DNA from 3 places in the Nakamurella alba genome. Region 1 is predicted to be linked to each of the others. Evidence: riboswitches for the same ligand, from Rfam matches in the RefSeq annotation. Region 1 holds a riboswitch; each other region holds the start of a gene.

Region 1 (7,093 bases):
AGACCGGTGCGCACCAGTGCCTGCTCGAGCGCGCGGGCCCGGAACGGGACGTCGGCGTAGGACCCGACCGCCACCCGGGCGTCGGTGATCGTGGCACCGGTGCCGAACTGCAGCAGGATCGCGACAGTGATGATGGGGGCGTCCATCTCGCCGCGGCGGCCGACCTTGCGGTAGCCGGTGACCGCTCCCGGGAGCGTCGGCAGGGTGACCGAGGAGAGCAGTTCGTCGGGCCGGATCGCGGTCAGCCGGTCGCCGAGCATCAGGTCGGCGACGGCAACGGTCCGGGTGCCGGCCTGCGAGCTGAGCACCGCCTGTGCATCGTGCACCAAGAACGGCGTGGCCAGGTCCGCCGGGTGCGCGATGATCAGGTTGCCGCCGACCGTACCCAGCTCCTGGGTCTGCGGGTAGCCGATCCGCTCGGCGGTGATCTTGACCAGCTCCGGCACCCGGGGGTCGGCCAGCAGGTCGTGGTGGGTCACCGTGGCGCCGATCCGCAGAGCCGCGGCCGCCGCACCGCCGTCCGGATCGACGACGGCGTCCTCGGTGATCGTGCGCAGTTCCGAGTGACGACCGATGTGCAGCAACAGCTTCGGGTCGATCTCGCGGCGGCGCAGGCGGATCATCACCTCGGTGCCGCCGGCCATCACCGTCGCATCGGACCCGAGGGCGGCGAGGGCGGCGAGCACCTCGTCGGTGGTGTCGGTGATGCGCACCCCGGGCGGCGCGAACGCCGTGCTGGTCGCTGTCATGGGCCGACGGTATGTCGGATTCCGATCGGCCGACTATGGGCACATCGCCCGGTTTCGACCTCTTCTTGTGCAGGACGGCAACGAATGACGGTCGTGTGTCGCCGGGTTTACCGCTGGACGACAGTTGTCGCTCTGTGCACGCCGAAAGTGACGCTGGGTTGACCGACGGCCGATCGGGTGTGGCACAGGCCACCGGACCGGCCGGTGAGGCACCGGCCACAGAACGCCGTTCTGTTCTCCCCGGCGCGCGGTGCGGCGTCCCGGGCGGCCGATTCCGCCCTCGGGCGCCGGCCGGAGGGGAACCGGCGACGGGTACCGCCGGAGGCCGTCGGTCTCCGGCGGGAGGAGGGTGTCAGCGGGCCCGCAACCGGGGCAGCACCTGCGACCCGTAGAGCTCGAGGAACCGGGCCTGGTCCGGTCCGGGCGCCTGGAAGACCAGGTGGGTGAAGCCGAGATCCAGGTAGCGACCGATGCGTTCGACGTGCTCGTCGGGATCCGAGGAGACGATCCAGCGCGCCGCGGCCCGCTCCGGGGTGACCGCAGCGGCGATCCGCTGCAGTTCGAGCGGGTCGGTCACCCCGGCCCGCTCCTCCGGGGTCAGCGCGAGGGTGGCCCAGGACGCCGTGTCCGCCAGCGCCCGGGCCGGGTCCGGGTCGAAGGACACCTTGACCTCGATCATCAGCTCGAGGTCGGTGAGGCTGCGCCGGGACCGGGCCGCACCCTCGGCCAGGGCCGGCAACAGGGTCTCGGTGTACTGGGCGGTCGACTTGCCGGAGGTGGTGATGAACCCGTCGGCGATCCGCCCGGCCAGCCGGGTCGCGGCCGGTCCGGAGGCGCCGATCCAGATCGGCACCGGCACCTCGGGCCGGTCGTAGACAGTGGCGTTGTCGGTGGAGTACCAGGTCCCGTCGAAGTGCACCCGGTCGCCGGCCCACAGCTTCCGGATCAGCGTGACGGCCTCCTTGAGGCGGGCGAACCGCTCCCGGCCGTCCGGCCAGGACGACCGCAGCGGCACCTCGTTGAGCGCCTCCCCCGATCCCACGCCGAGCACGACCCGGCCCGGGTACAGCAGACCGAGGGTGCCGAACGCCTGCGCGATCACCGCGGGGTGGTAGCGGAAGGTCGGGGTGAGCACCGAGGTGCCGAACAGGATCCGGCTGGTCCGTTCGCCGAGGGCACCCAACCAGGGCAGGGTGGCCGGGGCGTGGCCGCCGTCGTGCCGCCAGGGCTGCAGGTGGTCGGAGACGAAGACGGAGTCGAACCCGCTCTGCTCGGCCAGCACACCGAGCTCGATCAGCTCACGTGGCCCGAAGAACTCGGCGGACGCCTTGTAGCCGAACCGCACCGCCACCCGTTCCTCCTCCGCACCGTCCCGGATCCGGCCGGTCGACGCCGCGGCTCCTGCCCCGCACACTACTGACCCGTCGTCGCCGTGCCGGTCGCGGTGCGGTCAGGAGCTCTTCCCGGCGGCCAGCGCCGTGCGCACGATGTCGCCGATCCGGTCCGCCTCGATGAGGAAACCGTCGTGACCGTGCCGGGAGTGGATGACCTGCAGCGGACGCGCGGTGGGCGCGGTGGCGATCCGCGCGCCCTCGGCGGGTGTGTAGAGGCGGTCGCTGTCCACCACCGCCACGGTGATCGGGGCGGTGATCATGGCCAGTGCGGCGTCGACGCCGCCGCGGCCACGGCCGAGGTCGTGGCCGTTCATCACCTCGGTGAGCACCAGGTAGGAGCCGGGATCGAAGCGGCGGCCCAGCTTCTCGCCGTGGTAGGTGAGGTAGGAGCCGACCGCGAAGCCGCCGCCCGGCTGCTCGTCCCGGCCGAACCGGTCCTCGAGCTCCTGCGCGCTGCGGTAGGTGGTGTGTGCGATCTGCCGGGCCACCGCCATCCCGGCGACCGGTGCCGGACCGCCGTGGTAGTCGCCGCCGGCGAACGCCGGGTCCATCCGGATCGCGGCCAGCTGCGGTGTGGCCCAGGCGATCTGGTCCGCGGAGGCGGCCGCGGTGGTGGCCACCGCGATCACCTCGCGCACGTAACCGGCGTGCTCGACACCCCATTCCAGCGCGCGCATCCCGCCCATGGAGCCACCGAGGACCGCAGCCAGCGAGGTGATCCCGAGCTGCTGCAGCAACCGGTGCTCGGCCCGCACCTGGTCCCGCACGGTGATCTCCGGGAACCGTGACCCCCAGGGCCGGCCGTCCGGGCCGGTCGACGACGGGCCGGTGCTGCCCCGGCACCCGCCGAGCACGTTCGCGGCGATCACGAAGTACTCGGCGTCGTCGATGGGTGACCCCGGCCCGATCAGCCCGTCCCACCAGCCGGGGGTGGGCTGGTCCGGACCGACGTCGCCGACCACGTGGGCGTCACCGGTGAGGGCGTGCAGCACCAGCACCACGTTGTCCCGCTCCGGCGACAACCGGCCCCAGGTCTCGTACGCCATGGTGACCGCCGGCAGCACGTGACCGGAATCCAGTGGCAGGTCACCGATCTCCCGCGCATGCCGACCGGACCCGACGGCGGGTGAGCCGTCGGGCCCGGCCGACACCGCGGTCATCGGTCAGCCCTTCGCCGCGCGGAACCCGGCGTCGAGGTCGGCCAGGATGTCGTCGATCGACTCGGTGCCGACGGCCAGCCGGATCAGGCCGGGGGTGACACCGGTGGTGAACTGCTCGGCCTCGGACAGCTGCGAGTGCGTGGTCGAGGCCGGGTGGATGACCAGCGACCGGACGTCGCCGATGTTCGCCAGGTTGGTGAACAGCTCGAGCGCGTCGGTGAAGGTCTGCCCGGCCTCCACACCGCCCTTGATCTCGAAGGAGACGATCGGGCCGCCGCCCAGCGGTGCGTACTGCTGCTGCAGCGCGTGCCACTTGCTGGACTCCAGCTGGGGGTACGACACCGACTCGACCTCGTCCCGGCCCTCCAGGAAACGGGCGACGGCCAGCGCGTTCTCGTTGTGCCGCTGCACCCGCAGGCTCAGCGTCTCGATGCCCTGGGCGAGCAGGAAGGCGTTGAACGGGGAGATCGCCGGCCCGATGTCGCGGAGCAGCTGCAGCCGGGTCTTGAAGATGAACGACACGTTGATGCCGAACAGCCCGTTCGGGCCGAGATCCCGGGCCCAGACCAGGTTGTTGTAGCTCGGATCCGGGTTGTTGAAGTTCGCGAACTTCTCCGGGTCGGCGCTCCAGTCGAAGGTGCCGCCGTCCACGATCACGCCGCCGATGGCGGTGCCGTGGCCGCCGAGGTACTTGGTCGCCGAGTGCACCACGATGTCCGCGCCGTGCTCGATCGGCCGGATGAGATACGGGCTGGGCACCGTGTTGTCGACGATCAGCGGCACGCCGTTGCGGTGCGCCACGTCGGAGACACCGCGGAAGTCCAGCACGTCCAGCTGCGGGTTCGAGATCGACTCCGCGTAGAACAGCTTGGTGTTCGGCCTGACGGCGGCCTGCCAGGACTCGAGATCGTCCGGATCCTCCACGAAGTCGACGCTGATGCCGTACTTCGGCAGCGTGTAGTGGAAGAGGTTGTAGGTACCGCCGTAGAGCCGCGGCGAGGACACCACGTGGTCACCGGCCTCGGCGATGGCGAGGATCGCCAGCGTCTCGGCCGCCTGGCCGGACGCGACCAGCAGCGCACCGGTGCCACCTTCCAGGGAGGCGATCCGCTGCTCGACGACATCGGTGGTGGGGTTGTGGATCCGGGTGTAGATGTTGCCGAGCTCCTCCAGCGCGAACAGCTTGCGGCCGTGCTCGCTGGAGTCGAAGGCGAACGAGGTGGTCTGGTAGATCGGCAGGGCCCGGGCCTTGGTGGTGGGATCCGGGGTCTGGCCGGCGTGGATCTGCCGGGTCTCGAAGGACCAGTTGGGGCTCATCTCTCATCTCCTGTGACGTGAGGGCGGGGCAGCGACCATGCCCGCTCCGCCGGGGATGACGGGCGGGGACGGGTCGCTGATACAACGAGGACGGATGGCCGCCATGTCCCGGATACCGGGGCGCGGCGGGTGCTGCTGGGTTCCTGGACCGCCCGGTGCGGGGCGGCAGGATGCGGCCTTCGGACCACTACCCCGGGTACGTCGGCCGCACTGCGGACGCCGGAGAATTCAGTGGCGGCAACACATTCGACAGGACACAGCTGCGCTCCTCCGGGCGGCCAACTGGGCCGGCCAGGTGGCCGACCCGCGCTTGCGGAACCCGGATCCGGGCTCCGCCAGGTCAATCACCCGGGGCACCCCACCGCGTGTGGAGGGTTGCCGGCCAGCGAGCCGGGGCTTGTCACTGGCACTCATGACCTGACGCGAGTGTAGCGAACCGGTGTCGCCGGGGCACCGGGTGTCTTGACCGATGGCTGAACACGCGTTTAGCATGCTGAACATGCGTTCAGCGCAGGACGACGACCTGACCACACGTGCCCGGATCCGGGACGCGGCGATCACCCTGTTCGCCACGCACGGTTTCGCCAGGACGACCGTGCGCGCCATCGCCGCGGCCGCCGGCGTCTCGCCGGCGCTGGTGCTGCACCACTTCGGGTCCAAGGACGGCCTGCGCGCGGCCTGCGACGCCCACATCTCGGACTTCTTCGCCGCCTCGGTGGACGAGGTGGCGGGCGCCGACCTCTCCACGCTCGCGGAACTGATGTCCGCCAGGCCCGCCGAGCCGCTGCACGGCTACGTGCGGCAGGCCCTGGTCGAGGGCGGCCCGTTCGCCCGCCGCTTCTTCGACGGGCTGGTGGAGCAGACCCGGCGCTACCTGGTGCTGGCGACCGAGCGGGGTGACGTCCGGTCGGCCGGTGACGACACCGGCCGCGCCCTCGCGCTGGTGGTGATGAGCCTGGGCACCCAGTTGCTGGCCGACTACCTGGCGCCGCCCGGCACGCCGGCACCGGCGGCGCAGGTCGCCGCCGCGGACCGGGTGGCCCTGCCGCTGGTCGAGCTGCTCACCCATGGGCTGTTCACCGACAGCCGATTGCTGGACGGCTATCTCGCACACCTGCACACCCGCCAGGAGGAACCGTGACCGGGACCGCTGCTCTGGAGATGAAAGGTGTCCGGAAGACGTTCGGGCACGTGGTCGCACTGGACGACCTCGACCTGACGGTGGGCACCGGCGAGGTGCACGGCTTCCTGGGGCCCAACGGCGCCGGGAAGTCCACCACCATCCGGGTGCTGCTCGGCCTGCTCCGGCCGGATGCCGGGTCGGCCCTGCTGCTGGGTGGTGATCCGTTCGCCGACGCCGTGGCGCTGCACCGCCGGCTGGCCTACGTCCCCGGCGATGTCACTCTCTGGCCGAACCTCACCGGCGGCGAGGTGATCGACCTGCTGGGCCGGTTGCGCGGCCCGGTCGAACCGGCCCGACGGGCGGATCTGCTGGAGCGCTTCGAACTCGACCCCCGGCGGCGCGGCCGGACGTACTCCAAGGGCAACCGGCAGAAGGTGGCGCTGGTCGCGGCGCTGGCCGCCGACGTGGAGCTGCTCGTGCTGGACGAGCCGACCAGCGGGCTGGACCCGTTGATGGAGGCCGTGTTCCAGGACGAGATCCGGCGGGCCCGGGAGCGCGGCACGACCGTCCTGCTGTCCAGCCACATCCTGTCCGAGGTGGAGTCGCTGTGCGACCGGGTCAGCATCGTCCGGGCCGGTCGGGTGGTCGAGACGGGTTCCCTGTCCCAGCTGCGTCATCTCACCCGGACCTCGCTGGCGGCCGACCTGGACGCCGTCCCTGGCGGTCTCGACGCGCTGCCCGGAGTGCACGACCTGCGGGTCGAGGGTTCCCGGGTCGAGCTGGCGGTGGACTCCGACCGCCTCGGGCCGGTGCTCGAGGCGTTCACCGCTGCCGGGGTCCGGACGCTGACCGCGTCCCCGCCCACGCTCGAGGAGCTGTTCCTCCGTCACTACCGCGAGGAACCGGCCACCGGCGGCGCGCGATGACCTCGGCGGTGGTGGGGATCGGTGCTCCGCCGGGAACGGCCGGGCGGGGTGGGCCGCTGACCGGCCTCGGCCCGCTGCTACGGCTGTGCCTGCGCCGGGAGCGGATCCCGTTGCTGTGCTGGGTGATCGGGGTCGGGCTGGTGGTCGGCACCAGCTTCCCGGCGATCGCGGCGCTGTACCCGGAGGCCGCCGCCCGGGCCGACCTCGCGATCGGGGTCGGGTCGAACCCGGCCACCGTCGCGATCACCGGCCCGGTGTTCGACAGCTCGGTGGGCGGGCTGTCGGCCTGGCGGGTCGGGGTGATCGGCTCCACCGTGCTGGCGCTGATGGCCGTGTTCACGGTGGTCCGGCGCACCCGCGGCGACGAGGAAGCGGGCCGGACCGAGCTGCTGGCCGCCACCGCGGTGGGGCGCTCCGCGCAGCT
Region 2 (7,093 bases), on a different contig from region 1:
GGGGTGAACTGCTGGGGCGGCACCGGGTCGGCGAAGGGTTGCGGAACCGGGGTGAAACCGGCGGGCACCGGCGGATCCGCCGGCGGGAAGGGCGCGTTCTCCGGCACCGGGGCCTCGGCGACCGGGGGGTCGGCGGGCGGGAAGGGGGACGGGACCGGCTTCGCGAGGTCGGGTGCCGCCTGGGGGACAGACACGGGAACAGGCACGGCGACGGGGACGGGACCGGAGGGGGACGGCGCCGGGCCCTGGAACGCTCCGGTGACCGGGCCGGCCTGCGCGATCCGCCACAGCGCCTGCCGGTCGCCCTCGGCGATCAGCCGCAGCGGCATGCCGCGCTCGGCCATGGTGAGGAGCCGGTCGACGGCCTCCCGTGGACTCATCCGGGCCCGCCAGGCGGCGTCGTCCAGCCGGACGAAGTCGTTGTTGATGAGCTCGGCGAGGATCCGCAGATCCGCGGTGTCCGGCACGGGCCGCCCGCCGGGTCCGCCCGGCGTCGGGGGAGGAGTCGTCACGCCTCCGGACGCTACCCGGACGGGGCGCCCACCGGCAGGACCTTCCGGGCAACACCGACGACGAGTCCGTCGGCAACCCGGTCGGCAACCCGGTCGGCGAACCGGTCCGGCCGGACTGTCGGTGGCGACTGTTAGAACATCGCTGGGGGATGATGGTCGGGTCCCGCGGGCGGGACCGTTGGGCAGTGCGAGAGGCAAGGGGTACACGTGTCGGGTCAGGGTTCCGGAGACTCCTTCGTCCACCTGCACGTGCACACCGAGTACTCGATGCTGGACGGGGCCGCCCGGCTGGGCGGGCTGTTCGAGCGGGCCGCCGAGATGGGCATGCCGGCCCTGGCAATGACCGACCACGGCAACGTCTTCGGCGCGTTCGACTTCTACCGCCAGGCGAAGTCGGCCGGGATCAACCCGATCATCGGCATGGAGGCGTACGTGACGCCGGGGACGTCCCGGTTCGAGCGCCGCCCGGTGCGGTGGGCGGACGGCGGCGAGGACGACGTGTCCGGCGCCGGCGCCTACACCCACATGACGCTGCTCGCCGAGAGCACCGAGGGCATGCACAACCTGTTCCGGCTGGCCTCCCGGGCCTCGCTGGAGGGCTACTACTACAAGCCGCGCGCCGACCGTGAGCTGCTGCAGCAGTACTCGAAGGGCATGATCGCCACCACCGGGTGCCCGTCCGGCGAGGTCCAGACCTGGCTCCGCATCGGCGATTACGCGAAGGCCAGGGCCAGTGCCGCCGAGTTCCGGGACATCTTCGGCGCGGAGAACTACTTCCTCGAGCTGATGGACCACGGCCTGGGCATCGAGACCCGGGTGCACGAGGGCCTGCTGCGCCTCGGCCGCGACCTCGGCCTGCCGATGATCGCCACGAACGACCTGCACTACGTGGACGAGGCCGACGCCGACGCGCACGAGGCGCTGCTCTGCGTGCAGTCCGGCAAGACCCTGGACGACCCGAACCGCTTCAAGTTCGACGCCCGGGACTTCTACCTCAAGACGCCGAAGCAGATGCGCGACCTGTGGCAGGGCAAGTACGAGCTGCGCGAGGCCTGTGACAACACGCTGCTGATCGCCGAGCGCTGCTCGGTGACCTTCGACGAGGGCGCGTCGTACATGCCGCGGTTCCCCGTCCCGGAGGGCGAGGACGAGACCTCCTGGTTCGTCAAGGAGGTCGAGCGCGGCCTGGTCGCCCGGTTCCCCGACGGGATCCCGCCGGAGGTGCGCAAGCAGGCCGACTTCGAGGTCGGTGTCATCACCCAGATGCGGTTCCCCGGCTACTTCCTCGTGGTCGCCGACTTCATCAACTGGTCGAAGAACAACGGCATCCGGGTCGGCCCGGGGCGTGGGTCGGGTGCCGGGTCGATGGTGGCCTACGCCATGCGGATCACCGACCTGAACCCGCTGCAGCACGGCCTGATCTTCGAGCGGTTCCTCAACCCCGAGCGCGTCTCCATGCCCGACTTCGACGTCGACTTCGACGAGCGCCGGCGCGGCGACGTCATCCGGTACGTCACCGAGAAGTACGGCGACGACCGGGTCGCGCAGATCGTCACCTACGGCACCATCAAGGCCAAGCAGGCGGTCAAGGACTCGGCGCGCGTGCTGGGCATGCCGTTCTCCGTCGGCGACCGCATCACGAAGGTCATGCCGCCCCCGGTGATGGGCAAGGACGTGCCGCTGTCGAAGATCTTCGACCCGTCGCACAACCGGTACAACGAGGGCGGCGAGTTCCGTGCGCTGGTCGAGTCCGACGTCGAGGTGCGCCGGGTCGTCGACATGGCGAAGGGTCTGGAGGGACTGAAGCGGCAGTGGGGCGTGCACGCCGCCGGCGTGATCATGTCCTCGCACCCGCTGCTCGACCTCATCCCGATCATGAAGCGGGAGCAGGACGGCGCGATCATCACGCAGTTCGACTACCCGACCTGCGAGGGCCTCGGCCTGATCAAGATGGACTTCCTCGGGCTCCGCAACCTCACGGTGCTCGACGACGCCCTGATCAACATCAAGGCCAACCGTGGCGAGACGGTGGTCCTGGAGGATCTCGAGCTCGACGACAAGAAGACCTTCGACCTGCTGGCCAAGGGCGACACCCTGGGTGTCTTCCAGCTGGACGGCGGGCCCATGCGGGCGCTGCTGCGGTCGATGCGACCGGACAACTTCGAGGACATCTCCGCGGTCGGCGCGCTGTACCGGCCGGGCCCGATGGGCGCCAACTCGCACAACGAGTACGCCGACCGGAAGAACAAGCGCAAGCCGGTCATCCCGATCCACCCGGAGCTGGAAGAGCCGCTGGCCGAGATCCTCGGCGACACCTTCGGTCTCATCGTGTACCAGGAGCAGGTCATGGCCATCGCGCAGAAGGTCGCCGGGTACTCGCTCGGCCAGGCCGACCTGCTGCGCCGCGCCATGGGCAAGAAGAAGAAGTCCGAGCTGGACAAGCAGTTCGAGGCGTTCTCCGCCGGCATGGCCGAGCGCGGCTACTCGGGTGCCGCGGTGAAGACCCTCTGGGACATCCTGCTGCCGTTCTCCGACTACGCCTTCAACAAGGCGCACTCGGCGGCCTACGGGCTCGTCTCGTACTGGACCGCCTACCTCAAGGCCAACTACCCGTCGGAGTACATGGCCGCGCTGCTCACCAGCGTCGGCGACGACAAGGACAAGTCCGCGATCTACCTCGCCGAGTGCCGCAGCATGGGGATCACCGTGCTGCCACCGGATGTCAACGCCTCGGAGAAGAACTTCGCCCCGGTCGGCACCGACATCCGGTTCGGGCTGTCCGCCATCCGGAACGTCGGTACCGGGGTGGTGGCGTCGATCATCGCCTGCCGCAAGGACAAGGGCGCCTACACCAACTTCTCCGACTACCTCAGCAAGGTCGATGCGGTCGCCTGCAACAAGAAGGTGATCGAGTCCCTGATCAAGGCAGGGGCTTTCGACTCGCTGAACCACCCGCGCAAGGGCCTGCTGATGCGGCACGTCGAGGCCGTCGACTCGGTGCTGGCGCTCAAGCGGGCCGAGGCCGAGGGGCAGTTCGACCTGTTCGGCGAGCTGAGCACGGAGGACTCCGCCGACTCGTCGCTGCACATCGAGATCCCGGACACCGAGTGGGACACCAAGCTGCGCCTCGGATTCGAGCGGGAGATGCTCGGGCTGTACGTGTCCGGACACCCCCTGTCCGGGGTCGAGCATGTGCTGGCCTCGCAGTCGGACGCCTCGCTGCCGGACATCCTGGACGGCACCATCCCGGACCGGGCCACGGTGACCGTCGGCGGCATCCTCACCGGTCTGCAGCGGCGGCTGACCAAGAAGGGCGATCCCTGGGCGTCGGCGACGCTGGAGGACCTGGCCGGCGGGGTGGAGGTCGCCTTCTTCCCGAAGGTCTACTCCGAGTTCGCGTTGTCGCTGGCCGAGGACGCCGTGGTACTGGTCAAGGCCCGGGTGTCCCGGTCCGACGACCGGCTCAGCCTGCACGCGCAGAGTGTCACCGTGCCGGACCTGACCGTCTCGACCAACCGCGGCCCGATGCAGGTGACGATGAACGCCGCTCGGTGCACACCCCCGGTGGTCGACCGGTTGCGGGACGTCCTGCAGGCGCACCCCGGCACCACCGCGGTGCACCTGCGGCTGCTGTCCGGCGGCCGGACCACAACACTGCGGCTGGACGACGGGCTTCGCGTCACCCCGACCTCCGCGCTGATGGGTGACCTCAAGGCCCTGCTCGGAGCGGACTGCCTGGCATGAGCGCACCCGACACGACGCCGATCCTGCTGGCCCCGGAGGCCGGCCGACGCAAGCTGGACCCGGCCCGCGAGTTGCTGCACTGGCGGTCCGGCGCGACGGTGCTGGTCGCTGCCGTGCTGGCCGGCATCGTGCAGGCACTGCTGTGGGCGATGGTGGCGCCCGGCGAGCAGTTCGTCGTCTACAAGGACGGCAGCTACCTGCCGCTGCCGACCGAGTCGCCGCGCCAGTTCACCGCTGTCGCGATCATGCTGCTGCTGTCGGTGGCCGCCGGCGCGGCGCTCGCCGCGGCCGCCTGGGCCTGGCGCAGCGTCCGCGGCACCGCCATGCTGCTGACGGTCGGGTTCGCCGGCGCGGTCGGCGCGTTGACCGCCTACCTGCTCGGCCCGGTGATGACCGACGGCACCGATCCGGCGTCGATCGGGGCGTCCGCCATCGACCAGCTGGTCACCGCCGAGCCGACCGCGGGCAACGCGATGGTGATCCTGCTGGAACCGCTGATCGCGATCGCCGTCTACACGTTCCTGGTCGCCTGGCACGGTGAGAAGGACCTGGGAACCGGTCTGCCGCAACCGCTCCCGGCCGTACCGCAGGGCCCGCAGACACCCGAGATGGTGACCTTCGGGCCGCAGGGCCGCCCCTGAACAACCGGTGGGCGACCCGGGCGTGATGAGGATTACGTGGCGTCGATCCACCGGATGTCTGCGTGTGGTCTGACCTCGGTCGACGGTGTGGCACGGCTGTCGTGGAGTACGGCCGGCCGGGAGTCGGGAGCTGTTGTCCGGCTTGACCCGCTCGCGCGGGGATCCCTATCGTCGGTCGCAGGTCATGAGTGCCAGCACGAAGCCCCGGCTTGCTGGCCGGCAACCCTCCGCCACGGTGGGGTGCCCCGGGTGACGACCAGGCCGCGCGCCGTTCGGCGTGCCGCAAGCGTGGACGAGGAGTGGACATGGCCGAGCAGACCGTTGCTTTCCGTGGCTGTCGCCGTCTGCACATCGACCTGATGCGCGCCGCTTCCTCTTCCGCCTGCTGTCCCGGTCACTGATCCGGATCCCTCACGCGTCGCGCCGCTCCGCCGGTGGCCGACCCGCGGGATCCGCACAGGGAAACAGCAGCACACCGCTCGTCACGGTCCCGCCGACCGCGAGCCACCCGAGAAGAGGACCTCGTGCCGCCCAGCGCGAAAGCAGTGACCCCGCAGTACCTGTCGAAGGAGCCACCCGCCGCCGGTATCGGTGCGGATGATGCCGACCTCGCCGCGGCGGTGGCCGCTGCGTCGCGTCCGGTGGTGCGCCGCCGTCGGCCGGGGATGTGGGTGCTGACGGCGGTGGTGCTGGTCCTGACGGTGTTCTCGGTGCTCTCCGTGGCCAAGAACCCGGCGATGGAATGGTCGGTGGTGGGCGACTACTTCTTCTCCTCGTCGGTGCTGGAGGGGCTGTGGCTCTCGGTCTGGGTGACGGTGCTGGTGACGGTGTTGTCGCTGCTGCTGGGCGCGGTCCTGGCGGCGATGCGGCTGTCGCAGCAGCCGGTGCTGCGCGGGCTGGCGTGGGGCTACGTGTGGATCTTCCGATCGGTACCGCTGCTGGTGCAGCTGTTGGTGTGGTTCAACATCGGCTACCTCTACCCGAAGTTGTCGTTCGGCATCCCGTGGGGTCCGACGTTCGTGGAGGCGCCGGCGCGTGAGGTGATGACCGCGGTGCTGGCGGCGCTGCTGGGGTTGACGTTGCACGAGACCGCCTATGCCACCGAGATCATCCGGGGCGGCCTGCTGTCGGTGGATGCCGGGCAGCGCGAGGCGGCGCACGCGCTGTCGCTCTCGCCGCTGTTCACCTTCACCAGGATCGTGCTGCCGCAGGCGATGCGGGCGATCCTGCCATCAGCAGGCTCGTTGTTGGTGGGCACGCTGAAGGCGACGTCGATGTTGTCGGTGATCGCGGTGGCGGACCTGTTGTACTCGGTGCAGATCATCTACAACCGGACGTTTCAGATCATCCCGCTGCTGACGGTGGCCTGCATCTGGTACCTGATCGTCACCTCGGTGCTCTCCGTCGGCCAGTGGGGGATCGAGAAGCACTTCGCTCGTGGCACTTCCCGTACGGTCGGCCGGCGGAACCTGTGGCGGAGTCGCACCACCCGCACCTCACAGGCGGTGGAGGCATGACCGCGGAGCGTCCGGTGATCCGGATCCGGTCGTTGACGAAGTCGTTCGGTGCGTTGCGGGTGCTCAAGGGGGTGGACCTGGACGTCCGCCGCGGCGAGGTGGTGTCGTTGATCGGCGCGTCCGGGTCGGGGAAGTCGACGCTGCTGCGCTGCATCAACGGACTGGAGGACCCGGAGTCCGGCCTCATCGAGGTGGACGGCGCGTTGATGGGCCGGGAGCTGCGCGGTGGCCGGATCCACGAGATCCCGCCGCGGCGCGCCCGGGCGCAGCGGGCCGAGGTCGGGATGGTGTTCCAGAGCTTCCACCTGTTCGGGCACCGGACGGTGCTGGAGAACGTCATGCTCGCACCCCGCCATGTGCGTCGGGTGTCGCGGGACGCGGCCCGGTCCTCGGCGATGGAGCAGTTGGAGCGGGTGGGGTTGGCGGACAAGGCCGGCAGCTACCCGCGGCAGCTCTCCGGCGGCCAGCAGCAGCGGGTGGCGATCGCGCGGGCGCTCTGCATGCGTCCGACGGTGATGCTGTTCGACGAGCCCACGTCAGCACTGGACCCGGAGCTGGTCGGCGAGGTGCTGGACGTGATCAAGGGCATCGCCGCCGACGGCGCGACGATGATCATCGTGACGCACGAGCTGGCCTTCGCCCGCGACGTGTCCGATCAGGTCGTCTTCCTGCACAACGG
Region 3 (7,093 bases), on a different contig from region 1:
CAGCAGGGCGGCGAGATCCGTTGGAGAGCCGGAGAACACGGCCGTACCGGTCGCGGCGGATGCGCCGTGCCGGTCGTCCAGCTCGGCGAGTCGGTCGGCGCCGGTGGTGTCCCGGTCGTCGAGGAACACCACCAGATCGGTGAGCCGGCGCTGCGCGGCGCCGCCGGTGGCGGCACGCAACCCGTCCAGTTCGGCGAGCGCCGTGGCGGCATCCGGGTCCGCGAGCGGATCGGTGAGAATCGCCACATCGGCCTGTGCGGCGGCGACACCGATGGCACCGTCGCCGGCTTCGCGGCCGGCAGCGACCACCACCACCGGTTGGCCCTGCGGCGGCCGCGGCGTGATGGAGGGTCCGCGCACGGAGAAGTACGGCCCGGCGAAGTCGACGTAGTGCAGCTTGTCGATGTCCACGAACCGCCCGGTCGCCACGTCCCGGATCTCGGCGTCGTCCTCCCAGCTGTCCCAGAGCCGGCGCACCACCTCGACCCAGTCGGCGGCCTCCGCCCAGGCGTCGGCGGGAGGCAGCGGCGCGCGCCGGCCGACCAGGGCGTAGTCCTGGTCGGCGATCGAGATCTGCGGCAGCACACCGGCTCTGCCGCTGGAGACGTAGTCCAGGGTGGCGATCGCCTTGGACAGGTGGAACGGCTCGGTCTGCGAGGTCACGGCGGCGGGCACGATGCCGATGCGGCCGGTGGACGGAGCGATCCGGGCCGCCAGCAGTGTGGCGTCCAGGCGCAGTCCGACCTCGGACGGCCGCTGCGGATCGCGGCCGAAACCGTCCTCCAGCGTGACGAAGTCGAGGTGCGCACGCTCCGCCGACAGCACCAGATCGGTCCAGTAGCGGGCCGAGGTCAGCTCACCGGGGCGGGCAGCGGGGGAGCGCCAGGCTCCGGGGTGGGCGCCGGCACCGGTCAGCGCGACGGACAGGAAGAACGTCATGGAGAGGCTTTCTCATCGGGGCGCTGCATCCGGGTGCGCGTGAACCCGGAAGCAGCGGAGGGAGTGGCCGGATGCGGTCAGGCCGGACAGAGTGCGCTGTGCACTCGCTGCAGGTCGATGTGCCGACGGCTCACCAGGAGCATCGGGGTCACGGAAGTCCGCACGGCGTGCTCCTCCTCGTGGTGGGCGTCGCCACCTGCTGGTTGCCCCGGCACGGTGCCGGGACCTGGTGTTCACCTGGGGCACCCCACAGCATGCGAGGGTTGCCGGTCAGCACGCCAGGGCCTGTCGCTGACACTCATCACCTGCGGGCAGGGTACACAGGTCGGCCGAGGACCGGGGCCGGGAGCCTGCTTGACCCTTGTCGGGCAGCTGGTTACCGTGAGGGAAGGTCATGAGTTCCAGCGCGAAGCTCCGGCTCGCTGGGCGGCAACCCTCCTCCGCGGTGGGGTGCTCCGGATGAGGACCTGGCCCTCCCGATCGGGACGGCAAGTGCGGAGTCACGTCGCAGCGACGGCTCCCGGGCAGGGAAGGACGACCGACGTGCACGCACCCTCGGGTAATCGTCCCTTCCTGCGTCGGCACATCGATCTGCTGCGCACCAGCAGCGATCTCTGTCGTTCCTGACCCGGTCCGGGCGGTCCGTCCCGACCTCCCGGCGTCCCCTCGTCAGCACCCGTCAGCGATCCGGCCGCAGCACGTGGCACGGATCGACCGCATTCCAGAAGGACCCGTCATGGCCACCGTCGTCGCGATCTCCGGCAGCCCGTCACCCACTTCCACCTCGCAGGCCCTGCTGCGGCACGTCGAACTCCGGCTCGAGGTCGCCGGGCACACCGTGGTCACGATCCACCCCCGGGACCTGCCCGCCGACGCCCTGCTGGCCGGCGACAGCAGCGATCCGCAGATCGCGGCCGCGGTCGCGGCCGTCGCGTCCGCCGACGGCATCGTGGTCTCCACCCCGGTGTTCAAGGCGTCCTTCTCCGGACTGCTGAAGACCTTCCTCGACCTGTTGCCGCAGTTCGCCCTGGCCGGTCGCCCGGTGCTCCCGCTGGTCACCGGTGGTTCGCCGGCGCACGTGCTGGTTCTGGACTACGCCCTGCGGCCGGTGCTGCAGTCGATGGGCGCCGCGCCCGTGGCCGCCGGTTGGTTCGTGTCGTCGGCGCAGCTGCGGCGGTACGAGGACGGCGGTCTCGTGCTGGACCCGGCCGCCGCCGGACCGGTGGCGGACGTCACCGACGGCTTCCTGGCCCTGTTGGACGGCCGTCCGGCGCCCGCGCTGCCGGCACCCCGGGTCGACCGGGCGCGGGTCTCGCCGGTTGCCGGCGCCGCCGATCTGCGGGTGCTGCTGGTCGGGCCGGACGACCCGAGGCTGGCCGGCCTGCTCGCCGACCTGAAGGTCGAGTACATCACTCGGTACGCCGCGTACACCCCGGAGACCACGCTGGTCGAGGTGCCGCCGGCCGACTTCGTCCGCCCCCGCGGCACTTTCGTGCTCCTGGCCGAGGGCGACGAGATCATCGCCGGCGGGGCGATCCGGCGGTACGACCCGCGGACCGCGGAGGTGAAGCGGGTCTGGACCTCGCTGAAGCACCGGCGGCGTGGCCTGGCCGTCCGGTTGATGGCCCAGCTGGAGAAGGCGGCGGCCGACCTGGGCTACGAGCGTGTGCATCTGACCACCGGGCCCCGCCAGCCGGAGGCGAAGGAGCTGTACCTGGCCGCGGACTACCTGCCGCGGTTCGACCTGGACGCGGAGCCGGAGTCCGTCGGTGCGCACGCGTTCGGCAAGGAGCTCGTCCCCGGCGCCGGACTGGTCGCCTGGCCGCCGGTCCCCGGCACGGATCCGCATGCCGCGCAGCCGGTGCCGGTCGGTGCGGCGCGGTGACCGTGTCGCCGGAGGCGAGTGCGTCGATCGTCTTCGTCGGTGGTGGGCCGCGCACGGTCTCGGTGCTGGAGCGGTTGGCCGCCAACCTGCCCGGGTTCCCGGGACGACCGATGATCCTGCACGTCGTCGATCCGCACCCGGCGGGCGGCGGACGGATCTGGCGGCAGCACCAGTCGCCGCTGCTCTGGATGAACTCGATCACCCGGGACGTCACGATGTTCACCGACTCCTCGGTGTCGATGCAGGGGCCGGTGGTCCCAGGGCCGTCGCTCGCCGAGTGGATACCCGGATTCGGCCGTGAGTTCGTCGGTGAGCGAACGGATCTCGGCCCGGACGACTTCGCCGGGCGGGACGTGCAGTCGCAGTACCTCGGCTGGGTGCACCGTGGCGTGATCGCCGGGCTGCCGGGCGACGTCCGGGTCGTCGAGCACCTGACCTCCGCGGTCTCGGTGACCGACCGGTCCGGTGCGCAGGAGGTGGCGCTCGCCGACGGGACCGTCCTTCGGGCCGACATCGTGGTGCTGGCACAGGGTTTCCTGGATCGTACGGCCACCCCGGCACAGGCCGACCTGCTGGCCGGCGCCGCCCGGCACGGGCTGACCTGCATCCCGCCGGGGTACACCGCCGACATCGACCTGTCGGGACTGCGGGCCGGCGAGGACGTCGTGGTCCGCGGGTTCGGCCTGGCGTTCATCGACCTCATGGTGTTGGTGTGCGAGGGGCGTGGTGGGCGGTTCGACCGCACGGAGGAGCGGTTGACGTACCTGCCCAGTGGCCGGGAACCGGTGCTGCACGTGGGATCCCGCCGCGGGGTGCCCTACCACTCCAAGCTCGGCTACCTGCGTGAGTCCGGCCCGACCCCGACCCGCTACCTCACCACGCCGGCGCTGGCCGCGCACGGCAGCCCGGTCGACTACCGGACCGTGGTGTGGCCACTGCTGGTCAAGGAGCTGGCGTACGCGCACTACCGCGAGCTGTTCGCGGCGCACCCGGAGCGGACGTCCGGCACCTGGGACGACTTCCTGCAGTTGGTCGACCGGACGCCCGACGTGCGGGATCCCGGGTTCCTCGCGACTGCAGCGGCGGTGGTGCCCGAGGAGGAGGACCGGTTCGACATCGACCGGATCGACAGGCCGCTCGGCGCGCTCGGCCGGAGCGGTCCGGTCTCGGACGGGGAGCTGCAGGACGTGCTCGTCGGGTACATCGAGGCGGACCTGGTGCGCCGCGCCGACGCGCACTTCAGCCAGGACGCGGCGGTGTTCGACGCGCTGCTCTCGGTCTACATGGTGCTCGCCGAAGCGGTGGTGTCGCAGCGGATCTCGCCGCAGGACCGGGTGCGCAACGTCGAAGGGACGTTCCACGGCCTGTTCTCGTTCCTGGCCAGCGGGCCGCCACCGCAACGACTCCGCGAGCTGCTCGCCCTGCACCGGGCCGGGATCGTGCGCTTCCTGGGGCCGGACCTGCAGGTCGAGCTGGACGAGGCGGACGAGCACAGTGCCGCTTTCGTCGCCCACTCGCCGGCCGGGGGAGCAGTGGTGCGGGCGCGGGCGTTCATCGACGCGTTCCTGCCGGCGCCGGATGTGAAGGCGGCGTCCGACCCGGTGATCCGGGGCCTGCTCGCCTCCGGCGAGCTGGCCGCGGAGGACCTGCGGGACGAGGACGGCGTACCGCTCGGCAGCGGACAGCTGCTGGCCGACAAGCACTGTCGGGCGATCCGCGCCGACGGAACGGTCCACCCGCGTCGCTACCTGCTGGGGCCGTCGGTGTCCGGATCCGCGGGTTCGGCCGGCTTCGCCCGGCCCGGGTACAACAGCCCCGGTTTCCGGCAGAACGATGCCGTGGCCAGGGAGCTGCTCGGTGCGCTCCGGACACCGGAGGCGCCGGTCCGGTCCCGGGTCCCTGCGCTCGCGCGGCAGTCCGGATCCTGAGGGCTCGCCGGCGCGGGCTCAGCGTTCCGGCGGGCGGAAGGCCGCGAAGGGGTCGGTCACCCGCAGATCGGAGATCGTGAAGCGGTGCAGCGCAGCAGGTCTGCCGCCGGACGGGCCCGGTGCGGCTGTCGTGCCGGTGGGCGCGAGCATGCCGCGCCGGGTGAGCACCCGCTGCAGGTTGGTCGGGTCCACATCGTGCCCGAGGGCCGCGGAGTAGATGCGGCGCAGCTCGGCGACGGTGAACTCGGCCGGCGCCAGGGCGAAGGCGATGTTGGTATAGGAGAGCTTGGCGCGCAGCCGGTCCGCCGCCCGGCCGACGATCGCTCCGTGGTCCAGCGCGGTGTCCGGCAGCCGGGACACCGGGTGCCAGGCGGTGTCCGGCGGCAGCACCGGGTCGGCGTCCAGCGGGACCAGGCCGAGGAAGCCGGTGGCCACCACCCGGGCGTCCGGCACCCGGTCCGGGTCGGAGAACACGCCGATCTGCTCGAGATGGGCGACCCGGGTGAGATCGACCTTGGCCGCCAGCTGCCGGGCGGCGGAGGAGTCGACGTCCTCGTCCGGCAGCACCGTCCCGCCGGGCAGCGCCCAGCGGCCGGCGTCCGGGTCCAGCGCCCGCTGCCACAGCAGCACGTGCACCTCCGGCACGCCGCCGGGCGCGGCGACCGGGGCCCGGACGGTGAACACGGCGGCCAGCACCTCGACCGATGTGTCGGCCGGATGACCACCGGATGACGACCTGCTACGATGGGGCATGTTTTCGATCCTAAGTCGAAAACCTCGGGGACGCCACCGCCAGGCGAGCGCCCACCCAGCGATCGGAGCGAGTCATGACCAGTGCCATCACCACAGACCTGAGCTCTCGCGAGGGTTGGACCCGATGGGCCGAACGCATCCATGCCCTGGCGGAGGAGCGCGACGCGGTCATCCTCGCGCACAACTACCAGCTGCCGGAGATCCAGGACGTCGCGCACCACGTCGGTGACTCGCTCGCGCTGTCCCGGGTCGCCGCCACCGCCACGCAGTCGACGATCATCTTCTGCGGCGTGCACTTCATGGCCGAGACGGCCAAGATCCTGTCGCCCGACAAGCGGGTGCTGATCCCGGACGCCGCCGCCGGCTGCTCGCTGGCCGACTCGCTGACCGCGGAGGAACTGCGCACCTGGAAGGCCGAGAACCCCGGCGCGATGGTGGTGTCGTACGTCAACACCACCGCCGCGGTGAAGGCCGAGACGGACATCTGCTGCACCAGCTCCAACGCCGTCGAGGTGGTGGCCTCGATCCCGGCCGACACCCCCGTGCTGTTCGGCCCGGACCAGTTCCTCGGTGCCCACGTGCGCCGGATGCTGGGCCGGGACAACATCCAGGTCTGGGGCGGCGAGTGCCACGTGCACGCCGGCATCAACGGTGACCAGCTGCGCGCCCAGGCCGAGGGCCACCCGGACGCCGAGCTGTACATCCACCCGGAGTGTGGCTGCGCCACCAGCGCGCTGTACCTGGCCGGCGCGGGCGCCGTGCCGGAGGATCGGGTGAAGATCCTGTCCACCGGCGACATGGTGACCGCCGCCGCGCGGTCCACCTCGCGGCAGGTGCTGGTCGCCACCGAGATCGGCATGATCCACCAGTTGCGGCGTGCCGCACCGGGTGTCGAGTTCCTGCCGGTCAACGAGCGGGCGTCCTGCAAGTACATGAAGATGATCACCCCGGAGAAGCTGGAGCGCTCGCTCCTGGAATTGCGCGACGAGGTCGACGTCGATCCGGAGACGGCGGCGAAGGCCCGCGGCGCGGTGCAGCGGATGATCGAGATCGGCAATCCCGGAGGCGGGGAGTGACCGCCGGCCGGGTGCCGGTGGCCTGGGAGGCCACCACGGACGTGGTGGTGGTCGGCACCGGTGTGGCAGGGCTGACCGCCGCGCTGGACCTCACCGCGGCCGGCCGGTCGGTGCTGCTGCTGACCAAGGGCGCCCCGGAGGAGGCCGGGACCCAGTGGGCGCAGGGCGGTGTCGCGGTCGTCACCGACGAGCGCGACCCGGGCGACAGCATCGGCGCGCACATCGAGGACACCCTGGTCGCCGGCGGTGGCCTGAGTGATCCGGCCGCCGTGGCGATGGTCATCGAGCAGGGACCGGCGGCGATCCGCCGGCTGCGGGCCCGTGGTGCGACGTTCGACGCCGGGCCGGACGGTCTGCTGCGCACCCGGGAGGGCGGCCACTCCGCCCGCCGGGTCATCCACGCCGGCGGTGACGCCACCGGGGCGGAGATCGAGCGCGCGCTGCTGGCCGCCGGCGGCCTGCCGACGGTGCTGGCCGACCACGTGGTCCTGGACGTGCTGCGCCGGGCCGAC

The links. A riboswitch is a leader RNA that binds a small molecule or an ion and turns the genes downstream of it on or off. The one in region 1 is predicted to bind S-adenosylmethionine.
Region 2: linked by a shared signal. The riboswitch ahead of GIS00_RS26670 (amino acid ABC transporter permease) and the one ahead of GIS00_RS02250 (bifunctional o-acetylhomoserine/o-acetylserine sulfhydrylase) in region 1 are both predicted to bind S-adenosylmethionine.
Region 3: linked by a shared signal. The riboswitch ahead of ssuE (NADPH-dependent FMN reductase) and the one ahead of GIS00_RS02250 (bifunctional o-acetylhomoserine/o-acetylserine sulfhydrylase) in region 1 are both predicted to bind S-adenosylmethionine.

What each region holds. Positions count from the first base shown of each region.
Region 1 is NZ_WLYK01000001.1:528,522-535,614, reverse strand. It holds gene GIS00_RS02265 (FAD binding domain-containing protein) at 1-749, opposite strand, end outside; gene fgd (glucose-6-phosphate dehydrogenase (coenzyme-F420)) at 1,102-2,100, opposite strand; gene metX (homoserine O-acetyltransferase MetX) at 2,200-3,303, opposite strand; gene GIS00_RS02250 (bifunctional o-acetylhomoserine/o-acetylserine sulfhydrylase) at 3,307-4,620, opposite strand; SAM riboswitch class IV at 4,922-5,038, opposite strand; gene GIS00_RS02245 (TetR/AcrR family transcriptional regulator) at 5,120-5,761, shown strand; gene GIS00_RS02240 (ABC transporter ATP-binding protein) at 5,782-6,669, shown strand; gene GIS00_RS26765 (ABC transporter permease) at 6,666-7,093, shown strand, end outside.
Region 2 is NZ_WLYK01000023.1:7,317-14,409, forward strand. It holds gene GIS00_RS26655 (hypothetical protein) at 1-512, opposite strand, end outside; gene dnaE (DNA polymerase III subunit alpha) at 780-4,256, shown strand; gene GIS00_RS26665 (DUF2567 domain-containing protein) at 4,253-4,897, shown strand; SAM riboswitch class IV at 5,078-5,192, shown strand; gene GIS00_RS26670 (amino acid ABC transporter permease) at 5,422-6,414, shown strand; gene GIS00_RS26675 (amino acid ABC transporter ATP-binding protein) at 6,411-7,093, shown strand, end outside.
Region 3 is NZ_WLYK01000011.1:21,393-28,485, forward strand. It holds gene GIS00_RS22125 (LLM class flavin-dependent oxidoreductase) at 1-939, opposite strand, end outside; gene GIS00_RS29425 (putative leader peptide) at 1,017-1,082, opposite strand; SAM riboswitch class IV at 1,134-1,245, opposite strand; SAM riboswitch class IV at 1,330-1,440, shown strand; gene ssuE (NADPH-dependent FMN reductase) at 1,676-2,824, shown strand; gene GIS00_RS22135 (FAD/NAD(P)-binding protein) at 2,821-4,752, shown strand; gene GIS00_RS22140 (NUDIX hydrolase) at 4,771-5,505, opposite strand; gene nadA (quinolinate synthase NadA) at 5,580-6,581, shown strand; gene GIS00_RS22150 (L-aspartate oxidase) at 6,578-7,093, shown strand, end outside.